DNA from 2 places in the Blastomonas sp. CCH9-A1 genome. Region 2 is predicted to be linked to the other one. Evidence: riboswitches for the same ligand, from Rfam matches in the RefSeq annotation. Region 2 holds a riboswitch; the other holds the start of a gene.

Region 1 (6,731 bases), on a different contig from region 2:
CGCCCTTGCGCATAGCGGCTCGCCCCGAGACAGGCCAAGCGCTTTGTACTCCAAGCCTCTTGCAATCGCGCTGGCCCTAGGGGAAGGCGCTTTCACCACATTCGAAAAGGGACTCATGCCATGACCGCATTTTCCGCCGCCGATCCCGTCGTCATCGTCTCCTATGCGCGCACGCCGATGGGCAGCTTCCAGGGTTCGCTCTCGGGCGCCAGCGCCACCGATCTCGGCGCGACTGCCGTCAAGGCGGCGGTCGAGCGGGCTGGGGTTTCGGGCGATGCGATCGAGCGCATCTATATGGGTTGCGTGCTGCCGGCTGGGCTAGGCCAGGCCCCGGCGCGCCAGGCCGCGCTCAAGGCCGGCCTGCCGCAATCGGTCGAGGCGACCACGGTCAACAAGATGTGCGGGAGCGGCATGCAGGCGACGATCATGGGGGCAGAGGCGCTGGCCTCGGGCTCGGTCGATCTGCTGGTGGCAGGTGGTATGGAGAGCATGACCAATGCGCCCTATCTGCTCACCAAGCATCGCGGCGGCGCGCGCATTGGCCATGACCGGGTGATGGATCACATGTTCCTTGACGGACTCGAGGACGCGTATGAACCCGGCCGCGCGATGGGCAGCTTTGCCGAGGAAACCGCAGGCGAATATCAGTTCACCCGCCAGGACCAGGACGATTATGCCATCGCCTCGCTGACCCGCGCACAGAAGGCGCAGAGCTCGGGCGGCTTCGACCGCGAGATCGTCCCCGTCGAGATCACCGGTCGCAAGGGCACCGAGACGATCGACAAGGACGAACAGCCGCTCAAGGGCGACGCGTCGAAGATCCCGAGCCTGAAGCCGGCGTTTGCCAAGGACGGCACGATCACCGCTGCCAATGCCTCGTCGATCTCCGACGGTGCAGCGGCGCTGGTTCTGACCCGCCAGAGCGTGGCCGACAGGCTGGGCCTCAAGCCCGTCGCGCGGATCGTGTCGCACGCCGCCCACGCGCACGCGCCGGCGCGCTTCACCACCGCGCCGGTCGATGCCAGCCGCAAGGCGCTGGAAAAGGCGGGCTGGAGCGTCGACGATGTCGACCTGTTCGAGGTCAACGAGGCGTTCGCCTGCGTGTCGATGATCGCGATGCGCGACCTCGGCATCCCGCACGACAAGATCAACGTGCATGGCGGCGCGACCGCACTTGGCCACCCGATCGGCGCGAGCGGTGCGCGAATCATCGCCACGCTGGTTTCCGCCCTGCAGACACATGGCGGCAAGCGCGGTCTCGCATCGCTCTGCATCGGCGGCGGCGAGGCGACGGCGGTTGCGGTCGAGCTGATCTGATCCCCTGAAGCCCGGCCTGTCAGCAGGGCAGGCCGGGGCTTTTGTAAGGCCGGATTGACAAGCCTGCCCAAATCCAGCAATTGCGCATCCAGATGGTTCCTCCCTTAGCCGGGGGGCGAAGAGGGAAGCCGGTGCAAATCCGGCGCTGTGCCCGCAACTGTCAGTCGGGAGCCGACGGCCACTATGTCACTGGGAGCGATCCCGGGAAGACGGCCCGAGGCGATGATCGACGAGCCAGGAGACCTGCCATCGCGTCGTTCATCCGGGGGCCGGGTCCAGCCTGTTCGGATGGGAAAGTTTTTTCCTTCGTAACGACATGCCACAGGCCATAGTCGCGTCCGGGAGCGATCCCGGCGGGCCTTAATGTCGTTCATCTGCCCTTCCGCTTCGGCGGCGGCTGGGGCTGAGGGAAAACCGTGTCCAAATTCATCCGCAGTTTCACCGTGTCCGCGCTTGCTCTGGCCGTGGCCACGCCGCTCCATGCGCAGTCTGCCACCGACGACCAGGACGACGATATCGTCGTCTCCGCCAGTCGCATCGTCCAGAAGCGGAGCGAGACCGGCCAGTCGATCACCGTGGTCGACAAGGCCGAGCTCGACCGCCGCCAGACCCAGGTGCTGAGCGACGTGCTGCAGACGCTGCCCGGCATCAGCGTTGCGCGCAACGGCGGCCCCGGCGGTACAACCAGCGTGTTCATCCGCGGCGGCGACAGCTCGCAGACTCTGGTGCTGGTCGATGGCGTGCGCATCAATGATCCGTCATCGCCCTCGGGCGCGTTCGATTTCAGCTCGATCCTGACCGGCAATATCGGGTCGGTCGAGGTGTTGCGTGGACCCAATTCGGTGATCTGGGGCAGCCAGGCGATCGGCGGCGTCATCAACATCACCACGATCGAGCCGAGCGAGGGGCTGCAGGCCAATGCGCGCGGCGAATATGGCTATCGCGACACCGGCCAACTGGTCGCCAGCGTGTCGGGCAAGACCGGAATCGTTTCGGGAAGTCTCGGCGGGAGCTATTTCCGCACCGATGGCATCAGCGCTTCGGATGAGCGCAATGGTGCCACCGAGAAGGACGGGTTCAAGAACCTGACGCTCAACGGCAAGCTGCGCGTCGCGTTCAGCGATGCGATCAGCCTCGATCTGCGCGGCTTCTATACCGATGGCGAGGCCGAATTCGATAACCCGCCTGCCGATACACTGCCCGTGACCGACAGCCGCCAGTTCGTCGGCTATGCCGGGCTGAACGTGGCGCTGTTCAACGGTCGTTTCCGCAACCGCATCGCCTATACCCGCACCGACATCAAGCGCGTGACCACCGATCCGACACCCGGATCGTTCAACCCCGCGCGCGCCAAGGGCACGCTCGACCGGTTCGAATATCAGGGCGTGGCCGACGTGGCCGATGCGCTGACGCTGGTGTTCGGCGTCGAGCACGAGCAGAGCGAGGCGAGCACCTTCTTCCCCTCGTTCAACACTGCGCCCGATGTCAGTGACGTGCACATGACCAGCTATTACGGCCAGGCCATCGTGCGACCGCTCAAGGGGCTGACCGTCACCGGCGGGGTGCGCGTCGACGACCAGCAGGTGTTCGGCAGCAAGACCAGCCTGGGCGGCAATATCGCCTATACGCCCAATGACGGCGATACCGTGATCCGCGCGACCTATGCCGAGGGTTTCCGCGCCCCGGCGCTCAGCGAGCAACTCGCCGCATTCGGCAATCCCGATCTGCGCCCCGAAACAGCGCGCAGCTATGATGCGGGGATCGAACAGTCGCTGATCGACGGCAAGCTCCGCGCGCAGGCGACCTGGTTCCGCCGCAATACCGAGGACCTTATCGTCTTTTCTTCGGCGACGTTCAGCCTCGAGAATATTGCGGCGGCGCGGGCGCAAGGCGTGGAGCTTGGCCTGTGGATGCAGCCGGTGCCCAATTTCACCGTGCAGGCACAGTACAGCCTGGTCGATACCGAGAACCGCTCGCGCGAAGCGGACTTTTCGGGCCGGGTCAATTTCGGAAACCGGCTCGCGCGGCGCGCCAAGGACAGCGCCTCGGTGCTTGTCGACTGGAAATCCCCCTGGGGGCCGGCGCTGGGCGCGACCTTCCTGATGGTCGGCGACACGTTCGACGATGTCGCCAACACCGTGCGGCTCGACAGCTATGTCCGCGTCGATCTGCGCGCTAGCTGGAGCATCTCGGACAATCTGGAAGTCTATGGCCGGGTCGAAAACCTGTTTGACGAGGCGTACCAGACCGCGTTCAATTATGGCGTGCCCGGACGTGCGGGCTATGCGGGGGTCAGGTTGAAGATGTGATGTCAAGGGTTCTCCCCCCTTTCTCCGTTTGTCCCGAGCGAAGTCGAGGGACGTGCGCGCATCGGTTGTGCAAGGTCCCTCGACACGCTCGGGACAAACGGTTGGGGGTGGGCGCTTTGTTGCTCGCCATGTGCAGCATCCTCACCGCCTGCTCGCTGGGCAAGGCCGCGACACCCGCACCACTCGAACCTCCGGTTCGGGCGATGCGGGTCGTGAGCCTCGATTATTGCGCGGATCAATATGTGCTGAAACTTCTCGGACGGGAGCGCATTCTCGCGCTCTCGCCCGATGCCACGCGCGATTTCTCGTATATGCGCGAGACGGCAAAAGGCATGCCCAAGGTTGCCCCGCGCGCCGAGGACGTGCTGGTGCTCAAGCCCGATCTGGTCGTGCGCAGCTATGGTGGCGGTGCGGACGCGGGTGCGTTCTTCGCGCGCGCCGGGGTGCCGGTGTTGCAGCTGGGCTATGCCGAGGATTTGGCGGGCGTGCGGCGCGTGCTGATCGAGACCGCCGGACAGCTGGGCGAGCGGGCGCGGGGCGAGCGGATCGCCCGCGAGATGGATGCGCGGGTGGCTGCACTTAGACACCCATATCCGTTTGTCCCGAGCGAAGTCGAGGGACGTGATCGCCCAGGGTTGCGCGCAGGTCCCTCGACTTCGCTCGGGAACGCGGAGAGGATGAATAAAAAAGGCGGCCCAACCCTGCTCTATGCCACCCCCGGCGGGGTCACCACCGGACCCGGATCGCTGATCCATGAACTCATCGAACTCGCCGGATACCGCAATTTCCAGACCGAGCCCGGCTGGCAACCGCTGCCGCTCGAGCGGCTGGCCTATGAAAAGCCTGATCGCGTCGCGGTCGCCTGGTTCGGACGGCGCGACTACAATCCCGATCAGTGGAGTGCGGCACGGCATCCGTTGATGCGCACGGCGAGCGAACATCCAATCATCGGGCTTGAAGGCGCATGGACCGCGTGCGGCGGCTGGTTCGTGCTCGACGCCGCCGAGGCGATGGCGCGGGCCAGAGGCGCACAGCTATGACCCGCACACGCTGGCTGATCCCAGGACTGGTCGTCGGGATCGTGATCGCGCTGGTCGCGGCCTGTCTGCTTGGATCTGTCCCGCTGCCGCCCGCGCGCATGGCGGCGGCTTTGCTGGGCATGGGCGAGCCGGGCGACATGCTCGTCGTGTGGCAGGTACGGCTGCCGCGGGCGCTCGCGGCGCTGGTCGCAGGCGGCGCATTGGGGCTGAGCGGCGCGGCGCTGCAAGGCCTGCTCCGCAATCCGCTGGCAGAGCCCGGCGTGCTCGGCGTTTCCGCGATGGCGGCGCTGTTTGCGACCGTGGCGCTGTTTTACGGGCTTGCAGCCCTCATGCCGTTCGCGCTGCCGCTGGCGGCGATTGCCGGCGCGCTGGCGGCGACCGCGATCATCGCCTGGGCGGCGCCGCGTACCCGGTCGGTGGTGACGCTGATTCTGGTCGGGGTCGGCATTTCCAGCTTCTCGGGGGCGATCATGTCGCTGCTGATGAACCTTGCTCCCAACCCGTTCACGCTGGCCGATATGGTCACCTGGATGATGGGGTCGGTCGCCAATCGCAGCCTCGATGATCTCGCGCTCAGCGCCCCGTTCATTGCTGCCGGGGCAGCGCTGCTGATAGCGGCGCGGCGCGGGCTGACAGCACTGGCGCTGGGTGAGGAAGCGGCGGCCGGCGTCGGGCTTGATGTCGCGCGCCAGCGGATGCTGGTCGTGCTCGGCGCAGGGCTGGCGACCGGCGGCGCAGTGGCGCTGGCGGGCGCGATCGGCTTTGTCGGCATTGTCGCGCCGCATCTGGTGCGCCCCTGGGTCGGGCACGATCCCGCGCGCGTGCTGGTGCCGAGCGCGCTGCTCTCCGGGCTGATCCTGATCCTCGCGGATATCACGGTGCGGATTATCCCCGGCGATACCGAGCTCAAACTCGGCGTGGTCGCCGCCTTGATCGGCGCGCCGGTGTTCGTGATGATCGCGATCCGGCGGGGAGCGGTACGATGAGCGAGGCGGGTCTGAACGTCACCGAGGCGAGCCTTTCGATCAGAGGAGCGAGCTTGCTCAATCAGGCTTCGCTGGCGCTGAATCCCGGCGAACTCGTGATTCTGCTCGGCCCCAATGGCGCGGGCAAGACCAGCCTGTTGCGCGTCGCGCTGGGCCTGGCGCGCGCCGATAGCGGCATGGCCACGCTGGCGGGACGAGACCCTGGCGTTCTGACCCCGACCGAGCGTGCGCGCGCTGTGACCTATCTCCCGCAGATGCGCGATCTCGCCTGGCCGATCCGGGTGCGCGATGTGGTCGCGCTTGGCCGCTTCGCTTATGGTGCGGCGCCTGCCAGGCTGGCCGAGGCGGACACCATTGCAGTCGCGCATGCGCTCGCGGCCTGCGATCTTCTGGCGCTGGCGAACCGCGCCACCGATACGCTGTCCGGCGGCGAACTGGCGCGGGTGCATATCGCCCGCGCGCTCGCCTCGCAGGCCCCGCTGATGGTCGCCGACGAGCCCGTCGCCTCGCTCGATCCGCGCCATCAGCATCAGGTGATGCGGCTGATCCGCAGCTTTGTCGATCGCGGCGGCGGTGCGCTGGTCGTGCTGCACGATCTCGATCTGGCCGCGCTGTTTGCCGATCGGCTGGTCTGGATGAGCGAAGGCCGCACGCTCGCCAGCGGTAGCGTCGCCGAGACGATGACCCCGCACTGGATCGAGGCGATTTATGGCATCCACGCCACTGTCACCCAGAGCGATGGCGCGATCCGGGTGCTGGTGGGCCGATAAGCGGCGTCAGTCGAGCCCCAGCTTGCGCAGCGCGCGATAGCCGTAGGATTTCACCAGATTGTTGACCGGATAGCGGCGCGGCGGCGAGGGGCGGAAGCCATATTTGCGCAGCACGCTGTTCATCGCATGCGCGTCGGTTTCGGCATAGCTCCACTCCGAACGCCAAGTGATCGACAGCGAGATCGAGGGCTTGTCGCCATTGCGCACATAATGCGGTGCCATCACCGGCACGAAGATCGCCTGGCCGGGTTCTAGCCGATAGTCGGTGCCGTGCGGCGCAAAGCCATCGTCCCAGGGCAGGTTGCGCGG
Region 2 (6,731 bases):
ACCCGGCCGTGGTCCGGGCCTTGAGACGCTGGACGGCATCGATGGCATGGCGTGGATCCAGACCCGCGGTTGGTTCATCAACGATCAGAAGCGCTGGATCGCCGACAATCGCGCGGGCCAGCATTGCCCGCGCCAGTTCGCCACCCGACAATTGCGTGGCTGGCCGATCCCGCAAACCCAGCAGATCGCAGGCGAGCAGTGCATCGTCGATGGCGGGAAGCAGAGCGGACGGTATGGTGCCGAATGCTGGCAGCGCCGGAGTCAGCCCGAGCGCAACCACGCGCTCTACGGTGATCGGCCAATCAACCCCCGCACGTTGCGGCAGATAGGCACGCAACTTGGCAAGTTCCCGGCGGCCAAGGCGGTGGAGGTCCTTGCCATCGAGTTCGACCGAACCTTGCACCGGGCGTTTGAGGCCCGATGTGATGTCCAGCAAGGTGCTCTTGCCGGCGCCATTGGGGCCGATCACAGCAGTCAGATGGCCCGATGGAACACGCGCCGATATCCCGTCAAGGACCAGACGCTGCCCCCGGCGCGCCGAAACACCATGAAAGTGCAGCGCGCTCATGCGGTGCGTCTCCGGACATGAAGGACCAGCCACAGGAAGAACGGTGCCCCGATCAGGCTGATGAACACCCCGAGATTTAGCGGCATGCCCCGGAATACCAATGTGCGCGACGCGATGTCGGCGAGGGTTACCAGAACGGCTCCAACCAGCATGGCCGGGATGAGCACCTTGCCTGGACGATGGGCGACCAGAGGCCGGACAAGGTGAGGCGCAATCAGGCCTACGAAACCGATCGTTCCGGATACGGCGGTTGCGCCTCCGACGCCAAGGGCCGTACCGATCAGCGCCAGCATGCGCGTTCGTGAAACCGCAATCCCCAGGCTTTCAGCCTGCGCTTCACCCAATGCAAGAGCATCCAGAGCTCGGCCCGTCAGCAGAAGCATCGTACCCCCGGCAAGGATAAAGGGTGTGGCAAGGCGGACATGATCCCAGCTTCGATCGGCAAGCGAACCCATCAGCCAGGTCATGATCTCGTAAGCGGCATAAGGATTGGGGGAGAGGTTGAGCGCCAGACTGACGCCTGCACTGGCTATGCTGCTGACTGCTGCCCCGGCCAGGATGAGCGATAGGGTACCGCCTCCCCGCGCAAGGATGAAGGCAATGCCTGTGGTGACGAATGCACCTGTCAGACCAAACAGCGGAGCGGCAAGGGTAAAACTGGCGGCAAAGCCGAAATAGATGGCGATGACCGCACCGAGCGAGGCACCTGCCGAAACGCCCAGCAGGCCGGGGTCAGCCAGCGGGTTTCGCAACAGCCCCTGCATGACGGCACCCGAGAGGCCAAGGATGCCACCGATGGCCATCGAAAGGACAACCCGTGGCAGGCGGATCTGGGTGACGATCTGGCCAGCCAGATCCGCATGATCGAAAGCCAGCGCCTGAAACGCTTCGCGTGGTGTCAACCAGACGGAGCCAGCCAGCACCGAAGCGAAAGCGCTGGCGAGCAGACAACTGACCAGCATGGGAACAAGCCACCGGGTCATAGCGATTTCCCACCGGCAAAGGGAAGGGGAGAGCGGGCATGGAGAGCCGCTGAACGAAGTTCGTTGCGCAACTGCATCGCGGCTTCCGTCACCATCGGCGTTCCGCAAACGTAGTACGCCTGTCGGATCGTCAGCGTACGGTCACCGTCCCAGTAGCGACGGATTAGAGGGTGTCGCTCGACGTTTTCGCGAAGCCCCGGGCGGCGACCTACCCCGGCGCCTTTCACCAGCAGGGACGGAGCAGAAAGGAGCAGGATTTCGATATCCGGTTTGCCGTAGCTGCTCTTCTGCAGTGTGTTGGCAACATTGGTCGCACCGGCTGTCTTGAGCACAGTGTCATAGAGAGACCCCGTGCTTGCATTGAAGCCAGCACCATCCCACGCAGCCACTCGTAGCGGCGGGCCCGGATCGCGCGCAAGGTCGGCCAGTTGGCGGTCCATTTTTGCGATCAATTCCTCGCCGCGAGCGGGCTCTCCTACTGCCTTGGCGACCTGTCGGGTTATCTTGCGGATATCTTCGTAGGTTTCCGCATGATCGACCTCGATCATTGGAAACCCTAATCGCTTAAGCAGTCCGCGTGTTGCCGGCGTCGTAAATGCCCCGGCAATAACCAGGTCCGGCTTCTGGCGCAGGACCTCCTCCGACATTCCATGGTTGATGTCGACACGCGCAGCCTCGCGGAACATGAGGGAGCCGTCGGGATCGCGCGACAGCCAAGTGACCGACGCGATCCGCTCAGGTGGCAGCAATGCCAGGACAAGCTGATCCGTGCACTGGTTCATCGACATGACATGGACTGGCTTTGCTGCCGCCTGGCTGCGACTACCAGACGGCTCCGTGCAACCGGCCAGAGCCGGAAGCACGGAGATCATCCAAAGGAGGCAGAGCGCCTTGCGGAACATCAGAAGCGGACGCGAACGCCACCATAGCCTGCGCGGCCCGGAGTGGCGAAACTGAACACCTCTTCGTATTGCTCGTTGATGAGGTTTTCTACGCGCGCAAACAACGAAATGTTGGGGCGCAACTTGTATTCGGCATTCAGGTTAACCAGTACATATTCCCTCAGGGACACGCGCACCGGAATGAAGCTTGGATTTGTAAACGCGACATCGGTCTGACGCCCGTTGTAGCGCACTGTCAACGTACCCGAAAAGCGCTCATCCTTGCTGAACACTGTCGCGTTGAAACTGCCGATATGCTTGGGGCGACGCACCTCGACTGTGCCGTTTTCTCGCGCATGAAGCCATGTGTAGGCGGCGTCCAGCCTGATCTGGGGAATTGGACGGGCGGCAAGGGCCACCTCAATGCCATGCTGTTTCGACAAAGTTGCACGGTTTGATGGCGTCGCTATGAAGGTCGGAGCGGGGAAGGTCGTGAAAATTTCGTCCTTCAGGCGGCTATCGAAATAGGTCGCGCTTATGGTGGCCTTGCCATCGCTGAAGCTTTGCTCGATGCCGGCTTCCCACCCTTCCGACTTCTCGGGCCTCAGGTTAGGGTTGCCAATATAGCGGCCATCGGAAAATCCATAGAGCTCGAAATAGCCCGGATTCTTGACCCCCGTTCCATAGGCACCGCGAACACGGGTACCAGTCGGGAGCGAATAACTGCCTTGAACCCGCCAAGTTGTGGGGTCATCAAAGCGATCATTTTCGTCATGGCGGATCGATGCACCAAAAGAGAATGCGTCGTTGATCAGCAGTTCATACTGCCCGACAATCCCGACATTGTCGGTCGATCTTTTTCCCTGAAACGCGAAGGATGACGGTGTGGTGTTCTGGAATTCTTCGCGCTCGACGTCGATTGCGGCGGTCAGGCGATGCCGGATGGCGTCGGTGCCCAGCCGCAGGCTCGATTCGAACGAGCCTTTGTAGCGGTTACCCTTGTTGCCGTAATCGAAGCCCGCAGCGTCGAAGCCCTTGCGCTCGCTCAACGCGACTTGCCCTGTCACTGCGTTCGTCCAGCGGCCGTCGAGCCCGATCAGTTCAGCTCTCACAAGACCATAGAAGGCCTTGTTTCTGAAGAACACGCCGGGGCTGTCGACGGTGAATCCGAATAGCGGGCTCGCCGGATTGTTCTCGCTGTTGTTGGTATCGGCTTCCGTGAAGCTGTAGCGGGCAACGCCGGTCAGTTTGAAGGTTTCGGACGGCGACCAGATGAGCTTGGCCGAAAGGCCTGCGATGTCGGAGCCGACATCCCTGCTGCCATTTCGTGCCGTGGGATAGCCGCCGGTGTGATAGTAAGCGCCAGACACAGCATAATCGAGATCGCCAGACACTCCGCCAGCACGCGCGCTTCCGGTGAAGGTGTTGAAGCTGCCGCCCTCTGCGCGCAAGCTGACCCCCGGAGCCTCCTTCCCGGTCAATGTCAGATACTGGATAACGCCGCCGATCGCGTCCGAACCGTAAAGCGAGGACTGCTGCCCTCGCAGGACTTCAACGCGGGCTTCGGGATCGGCAATGAGAGTGGCGAAATCGAACTCGCCAAAATACGGGTCCGAAGCTTCTATACCGTCAATCAGAACGAGGACGTGGTTGCCCTCGGAGCCGCGAAGCCGGAGCTGGGTGAGGCCGCCAGCAGCGCCGGTGCGGCTCACGGCAACGCCCGGCACATCGCGCAGAATGTCCGAAACAATCCGGGTCTGGCGCTGCTCCAACGCTTCGCTGTCCAGTACCGTCACCGACGCACCGAGCTTGTTTACGGCCACGGCCTCACCGGACCGTGACGCCGTCACGACAATGGTTTCTCCGCTGTCATTGGTTGTAGGCTGTCCCGGGTTCGACTGCGCGAAGGCCGGGCAGCTGGCTAGCGCCAGCGCAAACGTGGATACGAGAACAGGTTTCTTCATCGGGATACCCCCTTGGTGCCGAGCAACTGCGCGACGAAAAGGGGCAACCGGATCCATCAACTCCCAAGGCGAGTCGGGAGAGCGCACGAACGGTCGGCCAGGCCAACGCGAGTGGGCACAATTCACCCGCGCAGGACTAACCCTGCGGCCCCAGCCGCAATGGTTCGTCGCTCAGACGGAGGTTACCGTGCCATGGCCATCCCCTGGACCGCAGCAAGAGCGACCAAACGCCGGCAGGTCTCCTGGCTCGCGGGTCATAGCTTGATGCACGGCCTTCCCAGGCCGCGCTTGGACAAGCGTAAGGCCCAGTGGCTGCTTCCGCCCGAAGGTGGAAGCGATGTGCATCGCGCTCGCCGCTTACAGTTGCAGGGACAGCCTCGGATTCGGATCAGCCAAGGCCGCTCCTCACCGTGTTCCCGAATTAAGCCCTCTCGGGCACCGGCGCGATCTGTTGACAACGGTCTTAAACCGTTGACGTTGATCCACTAGTCGAAAGTCGCCCGAAAGCCAATCCCTTAACGACTGGCATCGGAACGACGCCAAGCCTCAACGATGGCAGGATTTTCAAGCAACCGTTCCACCGCATCCACATTATAGGTCGCGAGCGAAATGAGGTTGTCCCCTCGGCGTATTTTGGATGTCCCGGAAATTTGCAGTCGGCCATCTTTCGACCACCGGTTGCGTTCGGCGGGGGTGAGCGACAACAGCTTCTCAATCTGCTTGAGACTAAGGGGTTTCGAAGCGATCCGGCGGAGCCTGTCGCGAAGCTCATCGACAAGCATTTCAGCAGAGCCCAACTGATCGGGTTGAAATCTGCAAACTCTTCCGGGTTTGTCGATTGCGCTGCCACTCTTCGCCATGAGTAGCCGCATGGTAGCGTCGCGCTCGCCCTTATGGACCACAAGGCCAATCGGCATCGGCCCATCGAGGTCTACCTCTACGACCAAATGGTCATTGTCTTTCTTGAGGGTGACCAAGCGGCGGATTGCCATAACGTCAGGCACTATATGACATTTGCATTGCAGGTGTCTCCGGTCCGGACGCCACGAACCAAGACCAAGTCGCCACGTGAGGTGGTCAGCAGCTTTCTCCTGGCGCGCGCCCGCAGCGCCGGGGCCGCTGAAAGACCCAGTCACATCGATTCGTCGCTCAGACGGAGGTTTACCGTGCCATGGCCATCCCCTGGACCGCAGCAAGAGCGACCAAGCGCCGGCAGGTCTCCTGGCTCGCGGGTCACAGCTTGATGCACGGCCTTCCCAGGCCCCGCATGACTTAGCGTCCGGCCCAGTGGCTGCTCCCGCCCGAAGGTGGAAGCGATGTGCATCGCGCTCGCCGCTTACAGTTGCAGGGACAGCCTCGGACTCGGATCAGCAAAAGCCGCTCCTCACCGTGTTCCCGAATTAAACCCTCTCGGGCACCGGCGCGATCTGTTGACAACGGATTTTAACCGAAGTCAGCGGCAGTATAATTGACATACAGGATAAAACCAAGCTGTGTCTTGAAGTGATAGCGTTTTCCTTTGGCCCCATCACCGAAAATCCGAGATTTCATGGGCAAATGGTTCGCCATAAATCGAATTGACGCGATTGATAATCCCGCAAGCTTTGTAGTGGGAAAGATGCAAGTAATCGGTCTGCGTAGTTTCGCTGCACTGCTTGAAACGGGTTCCTCAATGGACCGATCCGTTTTCTATGATGGTGTGGCCTATGAACTTCGACGGCGGAAGTCGGAACTGCATATCGATGCTGAAATTCGACCGGCAAGTTTGCGGTATGTTTCCGAATGGCTCGTTCAACAGCTTACAGCGTTTGTCGGTGCCTCGCGCCCGATCTTCATCGCCGACACTCAGCCTGATGTTCATTTAACGGATATGGCTCTGAGCTTCTGCCCAATCGTGGAAAGGCCTTGGCGGCGGATCACGCAAGAGCTGCCTTTCTGGTATGTTATGTGATCCAACTGCCGCCATTGCAGCGTATCGGCCTGGACCATCGTTGTCCGCGGCGATGTAAAGGGTGCCAACTTGGTCCGGAACGTTGATTAGCGCGAGACGCTTATTCCCGAGTGCTGCCCAGCAAGGGACTCCTTTGATCTGAGTATAGCTCGCCGCATCCTCCATGCCCTCAGCAATGGCGAGCACGTCGCCCTCGAACTGCGGTGCCCACGCGCCCCGTTCAGGCTTTCCGAGCATGAATTTGCCATCATGCCATGTTCCGTCGTTGGTCAGCCTGATCCGCTGGATGGCCGTCATCCGGTGCCCGGTTCTGACACCGACCAGTATCGCGGGCCGGAAGGTGGTCTTAGGCTTGCGGCCGAATGGGCACCGCGGATGGAAGCG

What was found. A riboswitch is a leader RNA that binds a small molecule or an ion and turns the genes downstream of it on or off. The one in region 2 is predicted to bind cobalamin.
Region 1: another riboswitch for cobalamin. It lies ahead of AX725_RS13490 (TonB-dependent receptor plug domain-containing protein); the one in region 2 lies ahead of AX725_RS19290 (TonB-dependent receptor plug domain-containing protein).

What each region holds. Positions count from the first base shown of each region.
Region 1 is NZ_LSHM01000043.1:64,110-70,840, reverse strand. Features, by position in the region: gene AX725_RS13500 (prepilin peptidase) at 1-13, opposite strand, end outside; gene AX725_RS13495 (thiolase family protein) at 121-1,317, shown strand; cobalamin riboswitch at 1,394-1,582, shown strand; gene AX725_RS13490 (TonB-dependent receptor plug domain-containing protein) at 1,734-3,626, shown strand; gene AX725_RS13485 (ABC transporter substrate-binding protein) at 3,734-4,666, shown strand; gene AX725_RS13480 (FecCD family ABC transporter permease) at 4,663-5,652, shown strand; gene AX725_RS13475 (ABC transporter ATP-binding protein) at 5,649-6,422, shown strand; gene AX725_RS13470 (cupin-like domain-containing protein) at 6,429-6,731, opposite strand, start outside.
Region 2 is NZ_LSHM01000071.1:40,292-47,022, forward strand. Features, by position in the region: gene AX725_RS19275 (ABC transporter ATP-binding protein) at 1-568, opposite strand, end outside; gene AX725_RS19280 (FecCD family ABC transporter permease) at 565-1,551, opposite strand; gene AX725_RS19285 (ABC transporter substrate-binding protein) at 1,548-2,339, opposite strand; gene AX725_RS19290 (TonB-dependent receptor plug domain-containing protein) at 2,453-4,396, opposite strand; cobalamin riboswitch at 4,612-4,854, opposite strand; gene AX725_RS19295 (hypothetical protein) at 4,912-5,373, opposite strand; cobalamin riboswitch at 5,591-5,833, opposite strand; gene AX725_RS21350 (hypothetical protein) at 5,946-6,347, shown strand; gene AX725_RS21730 (DUF7146 domain-containing protein) at 6,258-6,731, opposite strand, start outside.